Regions from separate parts of the Aeromonas sp. FDAARGOS 1409 genome, predicted to be linked through region 3. Evidence: riboswitches for the same ligand, from Rfam matches in the RefSeq annotation. Region 3 holds a riboswitch; each other region holds the start of a gene.
What was found. A riboswitch is a leader RNA that binds a small molecule or an ion and turns the genes downstream of it on or off. The one in region 3 is predicted to bind cyclic di-GMP.
Positions count from the first base shown of each region.

Region 1: it holds a riboswitch for cyclic di-GMP, as region 3 does, so the genes downstream of both, I6L39_RS02080 (glycosyl hydrolase family 18 protein) here and I6L39_RS10965 (glycosyl hydrolase family 18 protein) in region 3, are expected to answer to the same signal.
Region 2: it holds a riboswitch for cyclic di-GMP, as region 3 does, so the genes downstream of both, gbpA (N-acetylglucosamine-binding protein GbpA) here and I6L39_RS10965 (glycosyl hydrolase family 18 protein) in region 3, are expected to answer to the same signal.

Region 1 is NZ_CP077395.1:445,774-452,627, forward strand. Features, by position in the region: gene I6L39_RS02080 (glycosyl hydrolase family 18 protein) at 1-2,260, opposite strand, end outside; cyclic di-GMP riboswitch class I at 2,372-2,458, opposite strand; gene I6L39_RS02085 (PAS domain-containing hybrid sensor histidine kinase/response regulator) at 2,662-6,123, opposite strand; gene I6L39_RS02090 (3-phenylpropionate MFS transporter) at 6,187-6,854, opposite strand, start outside.
Region 2 is NZ_CP077395.1:2,020,458-2,027,311, reverse strand. Features, by position in the region: gene I6L39_RS09710 (methyl-accepting chemotaxis protein) at 291-1,973, shown strand; cyclic di-GMP riboswitch class I at 2,206-2,291, shown strand; gene gbpA (N-acetylglucosamine-binding protein GbpA) at 2,358-3,782, shown strand; gene I6L39_RS09700 (cytochrome b) at 3,881-4,408, shown strand; gene cbl (HTH-type transcriptional regulator Cbl) at 4,489-5,436, opposite strand; gene I6L39_RS09690 (sulfate/molybdate ABC transporter ATP-binding protein) at 5,553-6,620, opposite strand; gene cysW (sulfate ABC transporter permease subunit CysW) at 6,653-6,854, opposite strand, start outside.
Region 3 is NZ_CP077395.1:2,295,920-2,302,773, reverse strand. Features, by position in the region: gene I6L39_RS10965 (glycosyl hydrolase family 18 protein) at 640-3,642, opposite strand; cyclic di-GMP riboswitch class I at 3,788-3,871, opposite strand; gene I6L39_RS10960 (ExeM/NucH family extracellular endonuclease) at 4,167-6,317, shown strand; tRNA gene I6L39_RS10955 (tRNA-Ala) at 6,432-6,507, opposite strand; tRNA gene I6L39_RS10950 (tRNA-Ala) at 6,567-6,642, opposite strand; tRNA gene I6L39_RS10945 (tRNA-Ala) at 6,702-6,777, opposite strand; tRNA gene I6L39_RS10940 (tRNA-Ala) at 6,842-6,854, opposite strand, start outside.

The sequences.
Region 1 (6,854 bases), 1.9 Mb from region 3:
CCGGCTTGACGGTCAGGCGGGTGGTGGCACTGGCATCCAGCGCCCCGTCGGTGACCACCAGGGTCAGGTCATAGGCGGTGTCGCTGGTGACGCTCGGGCCCGTGACCACCAGGGTCGCGCTGTTCTGACCGGTGGCGGTGAGACCCGCTGGCAGGCTCCACTGATAGCTCAGGGTGTCACCGTTGGGATCGGAGGCACTGGCCTGGATGCTCACCTGCTTGCCGGACTCGACGGTTGCGGTGGCCGGAACCGTCACCACGGGGGCCAGGTTCGGCTGCGGTGCCTTGTTGGTCACCACCACCTGATCCTTGGCGGTCAGGCCCTGATCGTCGGTCACGGTCAGCTCGAACACCAGGTTGATGTCGGCGCTGACGGCGTCCAGCACCACGCGGGCCCTGGCCTGGGTGGCATCGAGCAGGGTCGCCTGGGGCCCGGAGACCTGCTTCCAGCCGTAGGTCAGCACGCCGTTTTCCGGATCGTGGGAGGCGCTGCCGTTGAGGGTCACCTCGGCCGGGCCCGTGGCGTTCAGATCGCTGCCGGCATTGGCCACCGGCGGCTTGTTGACCGGCGGCAGGCTACCCTCGCCGTGGCCCATCCCCTCGTGCATGGCGTTGAGGATGTCGCCGTTGTCCGCGTCTATCTCCCAGGCGAACAGACCGCCGAGCTGGTTCGCCAGCACGTACTGCCCCTTGGCCTTGACCGAGCGATCGTTGTCGAAGCTGATGAGATCCCCAGTGCCGGCCTTGAAGACATAGGGGGCCTCGGCCGCCTCGTCATAACCCTGCACCCAGCCTGCGCCCATGCGGTTGTTGACGATGTCGCGGTAATCCACCACGCCATTTTCCCAGGTACCGGTCACAGGTCCGGTGGCGGTGCCGGTGAAGGGGTTGCCGGCCTGGTAGCCGCTCACCCCGGTCCAGCCGCGGCCGTACATGGCGGCGCCGACCACTATCTTGCCCGGCGCCACCCCCTGACCCAGCAGCGCCTTGACGCCCTTGTCTGTGGTGTACTTGGTGGCCGGATCCCAGCTGGAGGCAAAGAGGTTGGTCTGGTGGGCCAGATTCTTCAGGTCGAAGGCGCCGCTGAAGTCGTAGCTCATCAGGAAGATGTGGTCCATGTACTGCTGGGCCGCCTGATAATCCACCTTGGCAATCTTGTCGCCGCCGGCGCTGATGGCCGAGGTGAGCTCATACTGGCGACCGGTCTCGGCTTCCAGCTCGTCGAGCATGGCGCGCAGCTCCTGCATCAGCACCACATAGGTGGCGCCATCGTTCGGGCCGCCCAGGTTGGGGTTGGCCCCCTGGCCGCCCGGGAACTCCCAGTCGATGTCCACGCCGTCGAAGAACTTCCAGGTCTGCAGGAACTCCTTGACCGAGGCGACGAAGGTGTCGCGCTTGGTCTTGTCACCCAGGAAGTAGAAGGGATCGGAGAGGGTCCATCCCCCGACGGAGGGCAGAATTTTGAGGTCCGGACGGGCCTGCTTGAGCGCCATCAGATTGCCGAAGTTGCCCTTGTAGGGCTCATCCCAGGCGCTGAGGTTGCCCTGGGACATCTGGATCGCCGCCCAGGGATCGTGGATGGAGACCTTGAAGTCTTCGCGACCGGCGCAGGAGCGCTGCAGGGCCTCGAAGCTGCCGGAGATCTCTTTCAGGCTGTCGTTGATGCCGTTGCCGCCGCAGATGGGGGTGAAGCCGTAGAGGATGTGGGTCAGGTTCTGGGCCGGGATCTTGTCCACGGTGAACTTGCGACCATAGACACCCCACTCCACGTAGTAGGCCCCCACCACCTTGCCGGACTTGTTGGCGTAGGGCTTGTTGTTCTCCTGGAGGGGCGCATTGAGCGGGGCCAGGTGACTGCCGTCCGTGTCGGCCACCACCAGCTCCTTCTTGTCGGAGAGGGTGCAGCCATCGGCGTTGCACAGGGCCACCTGCATCTGGTAGCGCCCCCCCTTGGTGACCTTGAAGTTGGCGGTGCCTGCGGCGGACGCCGGGCCCGACCACACCTCATTGCCGTCGAGCAGCACCTTGGCGGTCTGGCCCACGTCGCCGGACCAGAGGTTCCAGGTCACGCTGACCGGGGCACCGTCCTTGTGAACGGTCACCAGCTGGTTGTAGGCCGAGGCGGACTGATTGACTTCGACGATGGCAAACTTGGTGGGGCCCGAGCCTATGGTGGGTTTGCCCGGGGCGGCGGCGAAGGCGGGAGCGGCACAGAGGCCCCCGACCAGGAGCGCCAGCAGGGAATGTTTTGGACTGAACATCATTGAATTTCCTTATTTCGTTATTGGAATGAACAACGAAAAAGGCAACGCAACCTGACAGGTAACGCAGACAACATCGCCACCATGGCTTGGCCCATGGACGATACAACCTGTGGTGGCCCCGCTATCCTAGGTTCGCTGACCCTTAGACCGGAAGCTTTGCGTCCCGGGCTTTCGCCCGGTTTGCCTTTTTTGCACAACTTGGTTTGCGATGAAAATAATCGCCAAATGACTATAAAGGAGAGACGCCTTCGCGCCACCTGACAGAAGTGACATCAACAGGGACTCATTTGTCCGACATGGTGGGGAAAAGGCCGGCAACATGGCGATAAAAACCCCATTCATGGCGCCGAAACGGCCTTTAAAAAATCACCACCCAATGCGCGATAATGTGAATGCCGTCACTGTACCGGCAGCAAGAGGCTGTTCATCAGGGCCCGCAGCTTGAGGGGTTTGACCGGTTTGCTCACATAACCGAAGCCGTGTTCGCGGATCTGCGCCTGCAGCTCGCTCTTGCGATCCGCGCTGATGATGATGCCGCCTATCTCGTTGCCATATGCCAGCCGGATCATATGCAGCGCCTGCAACCCCGTCTTGCCGTCGTCCAGGTGATAGTCAGACAGCACCAGGGCGGGCAGGAAGCCGTCGCCGATGATCTCCTCTGCCTGGGCCAGGCTCTGGGCACAGCGCACCTCGCAGCCCCAGCGCCCCAGCAGGGACGCCATGGCGATGAGGATGTCCTCCTCGTTGTCGATGCAGAGGATCCTCACCCCCTCCAGCTGGCTGTCCCGCTGGGCGGGGGTCGTCACCTGGCTCGGCGTCACCGGCCGGGTCGCGAGGTTCAGGGTGATGGCAAAGACGGATCCCGCTCCGGGCCAGCTGCGCAGGGAGAGCTGGTGACCCAGGACCTGGGAGATGCCGCGGGCGATGGCGAGTCCGAGGCCGAGCCCCTGCTCCCTGGCGGTGCGGGAGTGGTCGAGGCGGGAGAACTCGTCGAAGATCGCCTCCTGCTTGCCCTCCGGGATGCCGGGGCCGTTGTCCCACACCTCGATGCGCACCTTGTCCCCCATGCGGCGACAGCCGAGCAGCACCCGGCCCCCCGGGTTGTAGCGAAACGCGTTGGTGAGGAAGTTCTGCAGCACCCGGCGCAGCAGGCGCACGTCGCTGTAGACGGCGAGGCTGCTCTCCACCACGGAGAACTGAATCCCCCCGGCCTGGGCAAGCACCCCGAACTCCGCCTTGAGGTTGCCCAGCACGTCGCTCAGGGCGAAGTCGAGCTTCTTGGCCTTGAACTTGCCCGCCTCGAGGCGCGAGATGTCCAGCAGATCCGTGATGAGATCCTCGGTCGCCCCCAGGGCGTCGTCGATGTGACGGGCGATGCGGGCCGGTTCGTCCTCCGGGGGCAGCATCTCCAGCAGGGAGGAGGTGAAGAGCTTGGCCGCGTTGAGAGGCTGGGTCAGGTCGTGGCTCACCGCCGCGAGGAAACGGCTCTTCGACTGGTTGGCCCGCTCCACCTGCTGGTTTACCAGCAGCAGTTGGCGGTTGAGCTCGGAGAGCTCGTGGGTACGCTCGGCCACCCGCGCCTCCAGGTGCTCGTTGGCCTCGCGCAGTACCCGCTCCGCCGCCCGGAACGGGGTGATGTCGGTGAAGGTCATGACGAAGCCCCCCGCCGGCATGGGGTTGCCCTGCATCTCGATCACCCGGCCGTCCGGGCGCTCCCGGGCCGAGATGTGGGGGCTGCCGCGCTTCATGAAGGCGACCCGACGCGCCACCTGGGCCTCCACGTCCCCCGCGCCGCACAGCCCCTGCCCGGCGTTGTAGCGGATGATCTCCTCGATGGGGCGCCCCACCTGGATGAGGCCGGGGGGATAGGAGAACAGCTCTATGTAGCGCCGGTTCCAGGCCACCAGCCTGAGCTCCCTGTCCACCACCGAGATCCCCTGCCCCATGTGCTCGATGGCCCCCTGCAGCAGGCCGCGGTTGAAGCGGAACACGTCCGAGGCCTCGTCCACTATGGTGGCGATCTCCTCGAGCTGCATGTTGCGCCCTTGCAGGGCCGAGGCCAGCACCAGACGGGCGGACGAGGTGCCGAACACCCCGGCCAACAGCCGCTCGGTGTGGGCGATGAGATCCGCGGAGGCCTGCATCTGGGGCGCCAGGGTGCCGCCGTGCTCGCCGGCGAAGCGGCCGAAGGCGCGCTTGACCCGGCTCGACCCGACGAAGCGGGCCGCCAGCATCTCCAGCTCCTTGACCGAGACCCGCGCCTGGTAGAGCGCCGTGGTGTCCCGGCTCGGCTTGCCGACGAAGTTCGCCGCCTGCAGCCGCTCGCTCACCGCCGCCCGGGAGAGCAGGGAGCCCGCCACATAGCCGACCAGGTTGAGCAAGAGGCTCAGGAAGAGGCACCAGGCCCCCAGGCTCAGCTCCCGGAACGCGGGCCAGTCGGGAGGCGCCAGCAGGGCCTCCAGGGGCGAGCCCGCCAGCAGGCCGCTCTCCGCCAGCAGGGTGAGGAACCAGAGGCTGACCCCCAGCGCCAGGCCGAGGTAGACCCCCTTGCGGTTGCCATGGCGCCAGTAGAGGCCGAGCAGCAGGGCCGGCGCGAACTGGGCCACGGCGCCGAACGACAGGTAGCCGATGCGCGACAGACTGGTGAGATCCCCGAGCCAGAGGTAGAGCGCCCAGGCCGCCAGCAGGATGAGCAGGATGGCGCCCCGGCGCACCTGCAGCAGCAGCCGCATCAGGCGCTCGTCCCGCCCCTGCTGCCAGACGCGGCGCAGCAGCACCGGCAGCACCAGATCGTTGCTCACCATGATGGCCAGGGCGATGGTGCAGACGATCACCATGCCGGTGGCCGCCGAGGTGCCGCCGAGGAAGGCCAGCATGGCCATGCCGTCGAATCCGAGGGACATGGGGAGGCTGATCACATAGGTGTCGGAGGCCATGTCGGCCCCCACCCACTGCTTGCCCGCGAGCGCCAGCGGCCAGATGAAGAGCCCCATCAGGAAGAGGTAGAGGGGGAAGATCCAGCGCGCCCAGTGCAGATCCTGCCCCTGGTTGTTCTCCACCACAGTCACGTGGAACTGGCGCGGCAGACAGATGACGGCGCACATGGCGATCAGGGTGTAGATGGCGAGCTCCAGCACACTGCCCGGCGTCACCGCCACCACCGCCTCAAGGAAGTCGCTGGCCACCAGGGTGCGGGCCTCGCTCGGCCTGGCGACGATGAGCCAGAGCGCGAAGCCCCCCACCGCCATGAAGGCAAGCAGCTTGACCACGGACTCGAAGGCGATGGCCACCACCATGCCCCTGTGGTGTTCGGTGGCGTCCAGGTTGCGGGTGCCGAACAGGATGCTGAACAGGGCCAGCAGCAGGGTGACGCCTAGCGCCAGCTCGGCCATGTTGCTGGTGGGGCTGGCCCCCGCGCTGTTGGCCATCAGCAGGTCCAGCCCGGTGACGATCGCCTTGAGCTGCAGCACCAGGTAGGGAAGTATCCCCATGACGGCGATGAGGCTGATCACCATGGCCAGGCGCTGGGACTTGCCGTAACGGGCGGCGATGAAGTCGGCAATGGAGGTGATGTGCTCGCGCTTGGCCACCAGGATGAGGCGGGCCAGCAGGCGCCAGCCGAACAGGAACACCAGCATGGGGCCCAGGTAGATGGGCACCGGCGACCAGGGGGACTCGCTGGCCTGGCCCACGGTGCCGAAGAAGGTCCAGGAGGTGCAGTAGACCGCCAGCGACAGGCTGTAGAGCAGGGGCTGCCCCTTGGGGCGGCGGCGCTTGTTCTTGTCCGCCACGTAGGCGATGAGGAACAGCAAGCCCAGATAGGCGAGCGACAACCCGATCAGCAGCCATCCTTGGTGCATCTCTCTACTTCCCTTGTCCAGATAAGTCAGGAGCCTGCCGGGCCAGAGACCGGCAGGCCGGTGTCATCGGCCCGGTTCGGGCCTCTCCTCGCGCAGCCGCAGCACGAAGACCGGCAGCACCACCAGCACCATGATGAAGAAGATGCCGCCGCCCAGGGGCTCGAACAGCAGGCCGCAGACCGTCATCAGGGCGGCCACCGTCATGCCGAGCCCCAGGGCCGCATAGAGCGCCTGGGTGGGGATCTGCTGCTCCGCGGGCAGTTGCCGGGTCATGAAGCGGATGGCGCCGAGGTGGCTGATGCAGAAGGTGACCCCGTGCAGCAGCTGGCCCAGCACCAGCACCCAAAGCTCGGTAGAGCTGCCGAGCAGCACCCAGCGCACCACGCAGCCAAGGGCCCCAATCAGAAACAGGGTCTGGGCGCCGAAGCGCTGGAGGAAGCGCTTGTCCGCGGCGAACATGGCGATCTCCGCCACCACCCCCAGGGCCCACAGATAGCCGATCAGGGTGCCGCCGTAGCCCTCGGCCTTCCAGTAGATGGCGCTGAAGCCGTAGTAGGCCGCGTGGCTCCCCTGCAGCAGGGCGGTGATCAGCAGAAAGCGCCGCACCGACGCGGACTTGAGCGTCTCCTTCAGGGAGGCCTTGGCCCGCTCCCCTTGCAGCTCCCGGGGGGCGGGTCGCAGCGGCAGCAGGCTGAGCCCCAGCATGATCAGCAGCCCGGCCACCATGGTGT
Region 2 (6,854 bases), 280 kb from region 3:
CCCTCTTGTTATGGGGCAGCCACGGGGGCGCCCACTCCTTTTTGGTGAGATGCCGACTCATTCACACTTCTTGCAAATAGAGCGGACAAATTGTGCGACGGGATGCGCGTCATCACGCTACCAAAAGCGGGGGTTGCTGTCTGCTGGCTATACTGGATGCCGGCACGCCCAATTGGCAACCAGCCATCACAACCCTTTGAAAGTTAAATGGATGTTAACAATAAAAACGATCAGGTCCGGCCGGCAGACCGGTCATAACCAGACCCGCATGGGAAAGTAAGGAAAAGACTATGTTCAAGCTCGGTGATATCGCCGTGAGTCGCAAGCTGATGCTGCTGCTCTCACTGGCACTGATCGGCTTCCTCGCACTGCTGTTCATCTCGGCCAGTGCCCTGCATCGCAATCTGATGAGCGAGCGGGAAGCCAGGCTGCAGGCGGTGCTGGATCTGGCCATGAGCCGGATCCAGACCCTGGCCGCCACCCTCCCCCCGGAGCAGGCGCAGGCGCAGGCCAAGGCCATGCTCGACAGCATGCGCTTTGACGGGGACAACTACCTGTTCGTGCTGGACGAGAACCGCCACGTGGTGGTGCATCCCGCCAAGCCGGAGCTGGTCGGCCAGCAGATGGGCGGGACGCCCGCCGAATCCCATTGGCAGCGCATGGTGGATCTGGGCAAGGGTGGCCGCAGCGGGCGCCTGGAGTACCAGTGGCTCTCCCCCTCCGGCGAGGCGGCCCAGAAGATGTCGCTGGTGGCCGGTTACCAGCCCTGGGGCTGGATCCTGGGCTCCGGCGTGCTGCTGCAGGACATCCAGGCCACCATCTGGTCCCAGTACCGGCTGATGGGCGGGGCCACCTTGCTGGTGATCCTGCTGATGGGGCTGCTGGGCCTGGCCATCAGCCGCTCCATCGTCACCCCGCTCACCGAGATCAACCGGGCCATGGCCCGGGTGGCCGCCGGGGATCTGGTTGTGAGCATCCCGGTGCACGGCAAGGATGAACTGGGGGCCGTCGCCAGCGCGACCAACCAGGGGCTGGATGCCATTCGTCACGCCCTGCTGGAGGCGAGCCAGGGCGCCCGCAACGTGGCGGATGCCGCCCTGCGCATCGCCGCCTCCGCCGAGCAGACCAACCAGGCGGTCAACAGCCAGCGGGATCAGCTGGCCCAGCTCGCCACCGCCATGAACGAGATGAGCACCACCATCTCCGACGTGGCAGGCCACGCCGAGAACACGGCACGGGACACCCAGGACGCCACCAGCGAGGCCGGGCTCGGCAACCAGGATGTCCATGCCAGCGTGCACGGCATCCAGGCGCTGGCCACCGAGGTGGAGCAGGCCACCCTGCAGGTCAACCAGCTCAAGGAGGGGGTGATGCAGATAGGCGAGGTGACGGCGGTCATCAGCGCCATCTCGGAGCAGACCAACCTGCTGGCCCTCAACGCCGCCATCGAGGCGGCCCGGGCCGGCGAACAGGGACGCGGCTTCGCCGTGGTGGCCGACGAGGTACGCCAGCTGGCGAGTCGGACCCGTCACTCCACCGAGGAGATCCAGAGCACCATCACCCAGTTGCAGCAAAGGGCGGTCACCGCCGCCAGCGCCATGGACGCCAGCCGGAAACTGGCGGAGAGCAGTGTCAACCAGTCCGAGAAGGCGGGTCAGGATCTCTCCCTCATCGTCAACCACATCCAGCACGTCAGCGACATGGCGACCCAGATCGCCACGGCGGCGGAGCAGCAGAGCATGGTGGCGGAGGACATGAACCGCAACGTCAGCGGCATCAACGACTCGGCGCTCGAGATGTCCCAGGCCGCCTCCCAGCTGGCCCGGGAAAGCGAACTGCTGGCCGGACTCTCCCGCAGTCTGGACGAGCGCCTGGCCCTGTTCAGACTGGGCAGCACAGCCCCGGATCTGGCGCCACGACCGATTCAGGGCTCCTCGTCCACACACAGGGTCACCCCTCAGCCACGCCACTGACGTGGCACCTCGTCGTCCCCTGTCAGCCTGGCTGACAGGGGACAGACCCTCATCAACCCCCTGAGAGCCCGCTACGGGCTGTCTCCCCCAAGCCCCGAAGAACAGCCCCCGGGAAGACGGCATCCCGGATTGCGGTGCTCCGATGAGACAGACCTGTCAATTTTTACACTTAATTTTTTAACAAAATATAGTCATGATGAGGGGTCGCCATTGGCGGCACATGACCCTTTTTGTAGTCATTTGGCAAACTGGTTGAAAGGCCAGGACGCAAAGCCTCCGGTCTAAAGACATGACGTCCAGGATAGCGGGGTTGCCACACTCAGGTGTGTCACGGGGTATTCCCCCTGCCAACTTGACTGCCCACATCACCGAACAGAGGAATGTATGGCAGCAACTATCAAACTCAATCACCTCGCGGCGGCGCTGGCGCTGCTGGCCAGTGGCGGCGTGCTCGCCCACGGCTACATCAGCCAGCCGGAGTCGCGCAACTATCTGTGCAAGACGGGTGGCAACAGCCAGTGCGGCGCCATCCAGTGGGAGCCACAGAGCCTGGAGGCGCCGTCAGGCTTCCCCAATGGCGGCCCCGCCGACGGCCAGATCGCCTCGGCCGGCCACTCGCAATTTGGTGAGCTCAACGCCCAGACCAGCGACCGCTGGACCAAGCGCCAGGTGCAGGCCGGTCCCTTCACCATCGGCTGGACCTTCACCGCCAACCACGTCACCCGCAACTGGCGCTACTACCTCACCAAGCAGGAGTGGAACCCGAATCAGCCGCTGACCCGGGACTCCTTCGATCTCAATCCATTCTGCGTCATCGACGGGGGCATGGTGCAGCCGCCCAAGCAGGTCACCCATCAATGCACCCTGCCGGCGCGCACCGGCTACCAGGTCATCCTCGGTGTCTGGGAGGTGGGCGATACCGCCAACAGCTTCTACAACCTCATCGACGCCCAGTTCGATGGCGGTACCCAGCCGCCGCTGACCTGGAGCCAGGGCGGGACCATCTACCCCTCCACCGATCTGGCGGTCGGCGACAAGGCCAGGACCCGGGTATTCGACGCCAACGGCGAGCGCACCGATCTGCAGACAGTGCTGACCATAGGCTCCGCCGAGCAGGGTCAGAAGAACAACTGGGCCCACGATCTGGCCGCCAGGATCAACGCCGAGCAGAGCCAGATCCGCGCCGGTCAGCAGGGCAGCGATGGCCAGTTCAACCCGGTCTACGGCCAGAACCCCGTCTATCTGAAGGCGGGCAGCAACCTGCAGCGGGTCGAGGTCCAGCTCGAGCAGCAGCAACCCCCGGTGAGCGACAGCATCAGCGTGAGCGGCCTGGAGAGCGAATACCTGCTCGACAACGGCAAGGTCACCCTGAATTTCACCGTCACGGCCGAGGGGGATCTCGCGGTCACCAACACCCTGTATGACCACGGCGGCGCCGCCAAGGGCCAGACCAGCGCCGACATCAAGGACAGCAGCCAGAGCTTCACCATGGAGGTCGGCGGCCTGAGCACGGGTCATCACCAGCTGGTGATCGAGGGCAAGCCGAAGGCGGGCGGCGCTCCCCTGCAGCAGACCCTGGATCTGATGTTCAAGGATCCGGCCAGCGGTGGCGACTACCAGTACCGCTTCCCGGAAGGCTTGTCCTCCTATCAGGCCGGCACCAAGGTGCTGCAGCCCAAGGACGGCAGGATCTATCAGTGCAAGCCCTACCCCTACAGCGGCTGGTGCACCATCTGGACCAGTACCGCGACCCAGTATGAGCCCGGCGTGGGCACCAACTGGCAGGATGCCTGGACCCTGGTGAACTGATCCCCCGCAAGCAGAAGAGGCCCGAGCGGCCTCTTTTTTGTGCCTGTCATCCTGGCTGCCGCGGCCTCGTGCCGCCGTGGCCCTCTCGGAAACATCCCATGACGAAAGACTACTATGACCCCCTGAGCCGCCTGCTGCACTGGCTGATGGCCGCCGTCATCCTCTACGCCACCCTGGCCGGCTACCTGATGCACCTGGTGATCGACAGCCACCCAAGGCTGTTTCAATTTCTGTCTGAGCTGAACATGTCGATGGCGACCCTGATCACCCCGCTCTTCCTGCTGCGCTGGGGCTGGCGGCACTGGCGGCCCCCCCTGCCCGAGGAGCGGACCCGGCACCACCCCGCCGCCCGGCTGGCTCACGCCCTGCTCTACAGCCTGATGTGTGTGGTGCTGCTGAGCGGCTTCCTGATGCTGGAGCAGGGCTACTCCCTGTTCTGGCTCTACCCGGTCGCCAACCCCATCGATGACCCCGACGTCAACGCCTTCTTCTTCGGCGTCCATCGCGTCGGCTGCCTGTCGCTGGCGGCGCTGGTCCTGCTGCACGTGGCGGCCGCCCTCTACCACCACAGGATCAAGGGGGATCGCACCCTGTATCGCATGCTGGGCCCCCAGAGCGGCCGCTAGCCTGTCTCTGGAACCGGGAAGAGGCGGATAAGCAAACAGGGAGCCAATGGCTCCCTGTTTTTTCGGACGCGGCAAAGCGCTCAGATCTGGTAGTCGACCAGCGGCTCGTTGCTCATGGCCCTGGCCTGGATCTCCGCCAGCGCCAGCTCGGGGTTGCAGAGCTGGATGAACTGCCAGGTGAAGTTGTGCTGGAACTGCCCCTGCTTGAGGCCGATCCAGGCGGTGTGCGGCGCGAACAGCCGGCTGCCGTCCAGCTGCACCAACCCCTTGTCCCGCTGGGGGTCGAACGCCATGTCCGCCAGTATGCCCACCCCCATCTCCAGCTCGACATAGGTCTTGATGACGTCGGAGTCCTGGGCGGTCAGCAGGATCTGCGGCACTATGCCCGCCTCGGCAAAGGCCTCGTCCACCCGTGCCCGACCGGTGAGGCCAGCCTGGTAGGTGACGATGGGCCAGTGGGCCAGGGCCGCCAGGGTCAGATCCCGCTCGGCGGTGAGGGGATGCTGCTCCGGCACCACTATGTTGTGGTGCCAGCGATAGTAGGGGAAGGCCACCACCCCTTCGCTCTTGTCGAGCTGCTCGCTGCTGATGCCGATGTCCACCTCGCCGGTCTGCACCAGCCGCACTATCTCCTCCGGGCTGCCCTGGCGCAGCTCCAGCTGCACCAGGGGGAACTGCTCGCGAAACGCCTTCACCACCCGGGGCAGGGCGTAACGCGCCTGGGTGTGGGTGGTCGCCACCAGCAGCCGGCCCGAGTCGCGGTTGGCGAAGGTACTCGCCAGTTTGCGGATGTTGTCGGCGTCCCCCAGGATGCGCTCGGCGATCACCAGCAGCTCCTTGCCCGGCTCCGTCATGCCGAGCAGCCGCTTGCCGTAGCGGATGAAGAGCGCCAGCCCCAGCTCCTCCTCCAGCTCGCGGATATGGCGGCTGACCCCGGACTGGGAGGTAAACAGGGCATTGGCCACCTCGGTCAGGTTGTAATCCCGCCGTGCCGCCTCCCGAATGATACGCAACTGCTGAAAGTTCACCTCATCGCCTCCTGCGCTGAGTGGCGGTGGCTCGGGCCACCGTCCTCTTGTTATGGATTGCCGGGATCATTGCACGGTTGCAAGCCTGAAGGGGGGCCGCGCCGGGCGGCGCGCCCTCAAATCTGGTAGTCGGGGTAGAGCTGTGCCTGCCTGGCCACCAGACGTACCCCCTGGCCGGGGGCGAAGGCCCGGGCGGCCTCCTTACTCAGCTCGGCCTCGTAATGGGCACCTCCCGTCTCCCCGTCACCACGCAGCTCCACCCGGATGCGCGGCCCCATGGGCAGCAGTCGGGTGATGGTGGCGCGAATGCCCCCCGGGGCGTCCGCCGGCAGTATCTCCAGCTCGTGGGGGCGCACATAGGCGATGGCCGCGCTCCCCTCCGCCAGGTGGGAGGGGATAGGGCCCCCCAGCTGCTGCTCGCCGATGCCGAGCCCCTGCCCGGCCACCCGGCCGCGGAACAGGTTCACGCTGCCGAGGAAGCTGTGCACGAAGGCGCTGGCGGGCTGGTCATAGACCTCGGCCGGGGTGCCTATCTGCTCCACCTTGCCGGCGTTCATCAGCACCACCCGATCCGCCACCTCCAGCGCCTCCTCCTGATCGTGGGTCACGAACAGGCTGGTGACGTGCAGCTCGTCATGCAGTTCGCGCAGCCAACGGCGCAGCTCCTTGCGCACCTGGGCGTCGAGGGCGCCGAAGGGCTCGTCCAGCAGCAGCACCTTGGGCTGCACCGCCAGGGCGCGGGCCAGGGCGACCCGCTGACGCTGGCCGCCGGAGAGCTGGGTAGGATAGCGTCCGGCCACGTGGCTGAGCTGCACCAGATCCAGCAGCTCCTTGACCCGTGCGCGGATGGCCTCCTCGTTCGGTCGGTCGGCGCGCGGCTTGACCCTCAGGCCGAACGCCACGTTCTCGAACACCGTCATGTGGCGGAACAGGGCGTAGTGCTGGAACACGAAGCCGACGTTGCGATCGCGCACGTGGAGATCCGATGCATCCTCTCCGCGGATGATGACGCTGCCGCTGTCGGCCTGCTCCAGCCCGGCGATGATCCGCAGCAAGGTGGTCTTGCCGCAGCCGGAGGGGCCCAGCAGGGCCACCAGTTCACCGTCGTGAAAGTCGAGGTTTATATCGGCCAGGGCCGCGTACTGATTGAAATGCTTGTTGAGTCCTTGCACCTGAATGCTCATGGATGCCTCTCTTGATAACCGTTAATTCGAGATCAATGGGACTGGGTCGGCTGACTGCGCAGCCTGGCCAGCAGGGTTTCACCCAGCAGGGTGAAGATCCCGAACAGCGCCAGCAGGCTGGCCACCGCGAAGGCGGCGCCGGTCTGGTACTCGTTGTAGAGGATCTCGATGTGCAGTGGCAGCGTGTTGGTCTGGCCGCGAATATGGCCGGAGACCACGGAGACGGCGCCGAAC
Region 3 (6,854 bases):
GCGACTGCCCATTCACAATGGGGTTCGCCCCGCAGATTGCCTTGGTGGCAATTGGCCGCTCTTCGGAGCGGTCTTTTTTATGGCCCCCTGCCCTTTTCACCCCTCCCCTCCTTACACAGGGCGCAAAAAAAATCCGGAGCCTGGGCTCCGGATTGGGTCGTTGCGTTGAGAGGGGATTGCCCCCTCAACCTGTCATCAGTAGTTGCACACCAGCTTCCAACTGCCGTCACCCGCTCTGAGTGCGCTGCTGGTACAGCAGCCGGGACAACTCAGTAGTTGCACACCAGCTTCCAACTGCCGTCATCCGCTCTGAGTTCGCTGCTGGTATAGCAGCCGGGACAACTCAGTAGTTGCACACCAGCTTCCAACTGCCGTCACCCGCGCTGAGTTCGCTGCTGGTACAGCAGCCGGGACAACTCAGTAGTTGCACACCAGCTTCCAACTGCCGGCACCCGCTCTGAGTTCGCTGCTGGTACAGCAGCCGGGACAACTCAGTAGTTGCACACCAGCTTCCAACTGCCGGCACCCGCTCTGAGTGCGCTACTGGTACAGCAGCCGGGACAACTCAGTAGTTGCACACCAGCTTCCAACTGCCGTCACCCGCTCTGAGTTCGCTGCTGGTATAGCAGCCGGGACAACTCAGTAGTTGCACACCAGCTTCCAGCTGCCGTCGCCCGCCTTGGGTTCGCTGCTGGTCCACCAGTTCGCCTGCCAGACCCCCTTGTTGTGGGTCATGCGGTCGGTGCCGTTGGCGTGATCCCCGCGTGGCCAGGTCGGATAGGCGTTGTAGTCCGCCGGGTTGACGTTCTGGCTGGCGCAGGTGGTGCCACCGCTGCCGCCGTCCCCCCCACTGCTGCCCAGCACCGCCTCGGCCAGGGCCGGGAAGTCGGACTTCAGGCCTATGGTCTGGCTGCCGGCAATCAGGCGCATGCCGCTCGGCACGCCGGCGGCCGGCAGGTAGTAGGTCATGGCCACTTCCACGTCGGTGCCCGGCGCCCAAGCCTTCCAGGCCGGCAGCGTCAGGGCCACCTTGTGGAAGTCCTTCTCGCTCGCGATGCCGTCCGAGTTCTGGTTGCCGCCGCTCTCCACCACCTTCAGCCCCATGCCGCTCTGGTCGGTGATGGTGTCGGAGGTGGAGGTGGGCACCAGGAACTCGATGCGGGTGCCGCCCGGAATGGTCTGGGTCGACCTGTTGGTGAGCTTGAGGGTCGGGTTGATCGGGTAGTTGGAGTCCCCTTCCTTGAAGCCGGAGAGGCTCACGCCGATGTCGAGCTGGGCGGCCGGAGCCGGCAGATCATTCTGCTTCAGGGCCGCCTTGTCGGCCTTGCTGAACTTCTCGTAGGCGAGGCTGGTGAGGGTGCTGCCCATCACGTACTCGTTCTTCGCGGCATCGAAGTCATAGTCCCCCGCCATCTCCCAGAACATGACGCCGCCCAGGCCGCGCTTGACGATGTAGTCGAGCTTGTGACCCATGGACTCTTCATCTTCGGTGGAGAGGAACACCTTCTTCTGCTCGTTCCAGAGCCAGGGCGCATGGGCCTTGTCGTCGTAGTAACGCACATACTGGCCTTGCATCACGTGGGCCGGGTTGTTGGGATCCAGACCCCAGGCCTGACCGTAGCTCGGCAGAGTGGTGATGCCGAGGCTGGCCGCGTGCTCCAGGTTCTTGGCGTGCCACATGGGCACGGCGCCGCCGCCTATCTCCTTGCCGTTCTTGTCAAGGTCGTGCCAGATGTTGTCGATGCCCACCGCCCCGTTGCCGCAGGGGATGGTGCTGCCACCGGTGCCCGGCTGGCAATCGCTCTGGCTCGGCAGCGCCGCCTTGCCACCCAGGCCGTGGGTGCCACCGGTGACCCCCTGCCAGCCGCGGGTGTAATAGGGCACCCCTATGTTGATCTTGCCCGCCGCCAGGGCGCCACGAAAGTAGTGGGCCGCCCAGGCGGAGTTGAGATAGCCGATGCCGCCAAACTGGGCCTGGGTGTAGACCCCCCACTGGGCCAGCTCGGGATCCGCCTTGTTGTCGAACAGGGCGGCGTTGTGGCCGACGAAGTGGTTCCAGGCACCGTGGAAGTCATAGGTCATCAGGTTGACGTAGTCGAGGTACTGGGTGACCTGGAAGTTTTCCATGCCGCGCAGCAGGTAGGCCGAGGCCGGCGAGGCGATGGTCAGCATGTACTTGCGACCGTCCTCGGTCCCGGCGCTGTCGAGCTTGTTGCGCAGGGTCTTCATCAGCACTTCATAGTTCGCAAAGAGCTTGCCGCGACACTGGTTGGAGAGCGGGAAGTCGTTGGGGTTGCCCGCATCCTTCATGGAGGTGGGGTACTCGTAGTCGATATCCACCCCATCGAAGCCGTACTGGCGGATGAAGCCTACGGCCGAGTCAGCAAAGGCGTTGATGCCGGCGGTGTTGACCGAGCAGTCGCCCTTGGTGGTGGCGGCGTAGAAGCCGCGGGTATCGGCCCAGCCCCCGACGGAGATGAGGGTCTTCACGTCCGGGTACTGCTTCTTGTACTTGGACAGCAGGTTGAAGTGACCCTGATAGGCGAACTCCGGATCCATCTCGGCGCCCGGCACCCCGTTCCAGGTCAGCTTGGTGGCGGCGTCATCCACCTTGATGGTGTGGCTCTGCTCATCCACCGCCGCGAAGGCGTAGTTGATGTGGGTGATCTTGTCCCAGGGGATGTCGCTCACCAGGTAGGCGGGCAGGCCGTTCTTGCCGGTGCGCCAGGAGGTGAAATAGCCGATGACGCGGCGGCCGTGGTCATCCCCCATGCACTCGCTGCCGTCGGCGCGGTAGATCTGGCGCACGTCGCAGGAGAGGTTGCCGCCGGTGGGGGGCAGCGCGGCCTCTTCCACCTGCACATCGACCTGGGCCGACTCCCCGGAGAGATTGGTCTTGTCGGTCGCCACCAGCTTGAGACCGGCCAGCCCCTTGCTCTGGGGCGTCCAGCTCAGTTGCCAGGGAGCGCTGGTGTCCTCGCCCACCTTCTGGCCATTCACGAACAGCTCGACCCTGGCGACGTCGTCGTTGGCGTCGGTGACATTGCCGCTCACGGTGAGGGCACGGCCCAGAGTCACCCTGGCACCGGCGGCGGGGCTCGCGATGCTCGCCCTGGGCGCCTCGGGCGCGACCACGGCGGCGACCTTGAAGCTGGAGTCCGCCTCGCTCAGCACCTTGCCGTCCTTGTCCAGCGCCCGAGCCTTGAGGGCGTGATTGCCCACACCGACGGCAGACCAGCTGGCACTCCAGGGGGAGGCGTTCGCCGTGGCAACCAGGGTGCCGTCGACCAGGTATTCCACCCGGGCGAGCGCCGTGACCGGGCCGCTCAGGGTGACCGCCAGCGCGACGCTTGCCCCTTCGCTGACGCTGCTGCCCACGGCAGGGGAGCCGATGGCGACGACCAGGGCCGGTGGCGGCACTTCGCCGCCATAGAGCCTCCACGCATCTGCCCAGACCACGCCCACCCCGGGGGCATAGTGGTAGGGCGAGGCGCCGCACCAGCCGGAGTAGGGGAATTCCTTGCATTCATAGAGGGCGCCTGCGTTGCTGACGATGTCGCCAGCCTGGTAGGCGGTGCCGGCCTGATAGGCGGGATAGGCGGCCTGCGCCCAGGCAGGGACGGCCGCAAGGGCGACCAGCATGGCGAGCCTGCTGGGCCTCAAGATCTGTTGCATATTGTTGTCATCCTTGTTTTGTCTTGGCTTCAACACCGGGAAAAGCGCAATCGCAACAGGGAACAAGGGAACGACAACAGGCCATGGACGGGCCACAGACCCTCAAGTCACCCTGGGTAACCCCGCTGTCTGGCCCACGTGGGTCAGATCGGAGGCTTTGCGTCCCGACATCGCTGCCGGTTTGCCCTTTGCCTGGGTTCCGTGAGGAACAGCCCGAGTATAGGAAGCAAGTGACAACGGCTCAATCTTTATTCTCGAAGGAAAATATGTGAATGCCGGCGGCTTCACACTTTTCACCCACCGGACAAATAACAAATAACTCATCAATATCAAACTGTTAGCCATGTCAAAAAATGGCAGATGGGCTCCTTTGTCTCCTTATAATGTGCGCTCCCTCACTGGTCAGAGCAGCCAGAAATGTGACAATGCGCGCCCTTGGCCAAGAGGCCAAGGCTATGGAAACACTGGCAAAAATAAAAAAAGGAATCCCCATGAAAGGAACACCTACCCTGCTGTCGCTGGCAGTGGGGCTCGCCCTCGCGTCCCCGTCTCTCCATGCCGCGGGCTTCAGTTGCCCGGCCGACAGTGCCCTCACCCCCATCCCCGCCATCCAGGGCAGCGGCGACAAGAGCCCCCTCGTCCCTGACGATCAGTTCGAAAGCCCCGGCAGCGTCTCGGTCAGGGCCGTGGTCTCCGCCCTTGGCGAGAGTCTCAACAAGGGCTTCTACCTGCTGGATGTGCAGGGGGACGGCAACCTCGAGACGTCGGACGGCATCTTCGTCTACCTCAATGACAAGAACTTCGCCAGCAAGTACCCGGACATCCAGCCGGGCGCCCTGGTCTGTCTGGAGGCCAAGGTCGAGGAGTATCATGGTCACACCCAGCTCAAGCCCCTGTTTGATGGCAGCACACCGCGCCTGACAACCCTGGCCCAGGGCGCCGCCCCCGCCCCCGCCGCCACGGCACTGCGGGTGCTGGAGGGGGAAACCCTGGCCCGGGCCCTGGAGCGTCACGAAGGGATGCGGGTGCGCCTCGATGGGGGCAGCGCGCTCAAGGTAAGCCGCAACTTCAGCTACGACTATGCCGCCCGGCGCAACAACCTGGTGCTCGCCCACGGCGCCCCGCTGATGAAGCCGACCCAGCTCCATGTGGCGAGCAGCCCCGAGGCCGTGGCGCTGGCCGAGGCCAATGCGGGCAACCGCGTCTTCCTCGAGTCGGACTTCAAGGCCGCCAACGGCAAGCTGCCCTGGTTGCCCGCCTGGGAGCCGGAGCAGGGTTACCTGCGCATCGGCGATGCCCCGGTCAATCTGGAAGCCCTGGTGGGTTACAGCCATGACGAGTACCGCCTGATAGTGCCCAAGGATCAGCGCATCACGGCGGGGGATCTGCTGCGCACCGACGAGAACGACCGCCAGGGCGCACCGGCCCGCGCCAATGGCACCGACCTGCGCATCGGCAGCTTCAACGTGCTCAACTATTTCACCAGCCACTCCAGCGTGGGGGGCGCCCTCAACGTGCTCTGCGCGGATCAGGCGGACGCGGACAGCGCCAAGGGCTGCAACCGCGGCGCCAAGAGCCTGGAGGAGTTCCAGTTGCAGCGCGCCAAGATCGTCAGCGCCATCACCGAGATGGACGCCGACCTGCTCGGCCTGATGGAGATGGAGAACAACGGCTTCGACGAGCACGCCGCCCTCCACGATCTGGTGGAGAGCCTCAACACCCGGCAAAAGGAGGTGAGTAAGCACTACGCCTTCGTCACCCTGCCCAAGGCCCTGCTCACGGAGGATCGCTTCTTTGGCGGCGACGCCATCATGGTGGCCATGATTTACCGCCCCGCCCTGCTCACCCCGAGCGGCGATGCCAGCGTGATCCAGCTGCCCGAGCAGCGCTACACCACGGGCGGCGTCGCCAGGACTGCCGGCCAGCGTGACTCCCTGGTGCAGCGCTTCACCGTAACGGGTAGCAAGGATCCCCTGACCCTGGTGGTCAACCATTTGAAATCCAAGGGTTCGGGTTGCTACGAGAACGGGGATGGCAAGAGCGAGCCTGCGGATCTGCAGGGCAAGTGCACCGAGTTTCGGGTCAGCGCCGCCAAGGTGCTGGGGGAGGCGGTGAGCAAGCTGCCGGGCCAGGTGCTGCTGGTGGGGGACTTCAACTCCTATGCCAAGGAGGATCCCATCCGGGTGCTGACCGACTATGCGCCGGCCAGCAGCGATCGCAAGATCCGCTCCGCCTCCCACACCTTCCTCGGCGAGCAGGCGTATGAGCCCATCGGCCAGGAGGTGGGCAAGGGCTATGGTCTGGTGGACCTGAACGTCAGGTTCAACCAGGAGAAGGCCATCTCCTACAGCTACGAGGCCGAGCTCGGCACCCTGGACTACGCCCTCGCCAACCCGGCGTTGGCGAACAAGGTGGTGGCCGTGGCCGACTGGCACATCAACTCCTACGAGAGCAACCTGTTCGAGTACGGTCGTGGCTTCACCGGTGACATGATCAAGTCGGACAACCCGTTCAGCGCCTCCGACCACGACCCCATCATCGTCGACCTCAGGCTCAGGGAAGCGAGCAAGGGCGGTGGCGGCGCCTTGGGCGTCCTGCTGTTGGCGCTGCTGCCGCTGGCCTGGCGTCGTCGTCACGGCTGATGCCGAACCGGCATGAACCAAAAGCCCGCCGCAGTGCGGGCTTTGTTACGACGAAGAGGAAAGGAAGATGGAGGCGAAAAGAAAAAGGCCACCGCAATGCGGTGGCCTTCTATATGGTGGAGCTACGCGGGATCGAACCGCGGACCTCTTGCATGCCATGCAAGCGCTCTCCCAGCTGAGCTATAACCCCAAATTCTTTCTTCATTAGACAATGGGTTCTGGCGGCCGATTGTCCGTTACTGCAAATAATGGTGGAGCTACGCGGGATCGAACCGCGGACCTCTTGCATGCCATGCAAGCGCTCTCCCAGCTGAGCTATAACCCCAAATTCTTTCTTCATTAGACAACGGGTTCTGGCGGCCGGTTGTCCGTTACTGCAAATAATGGTGGAGCTACGCGGGATCGAACCGCGGACCTCTTGCATGCCATGCAAGCGCTCTCCCAGCTGAGCTATAACCCCACAAAGATCGGCCTGGGTGATACACACCGCACTGCCCTGGGTACTTCATCTTCAATCAGGAACCTGGTGGAGCTACG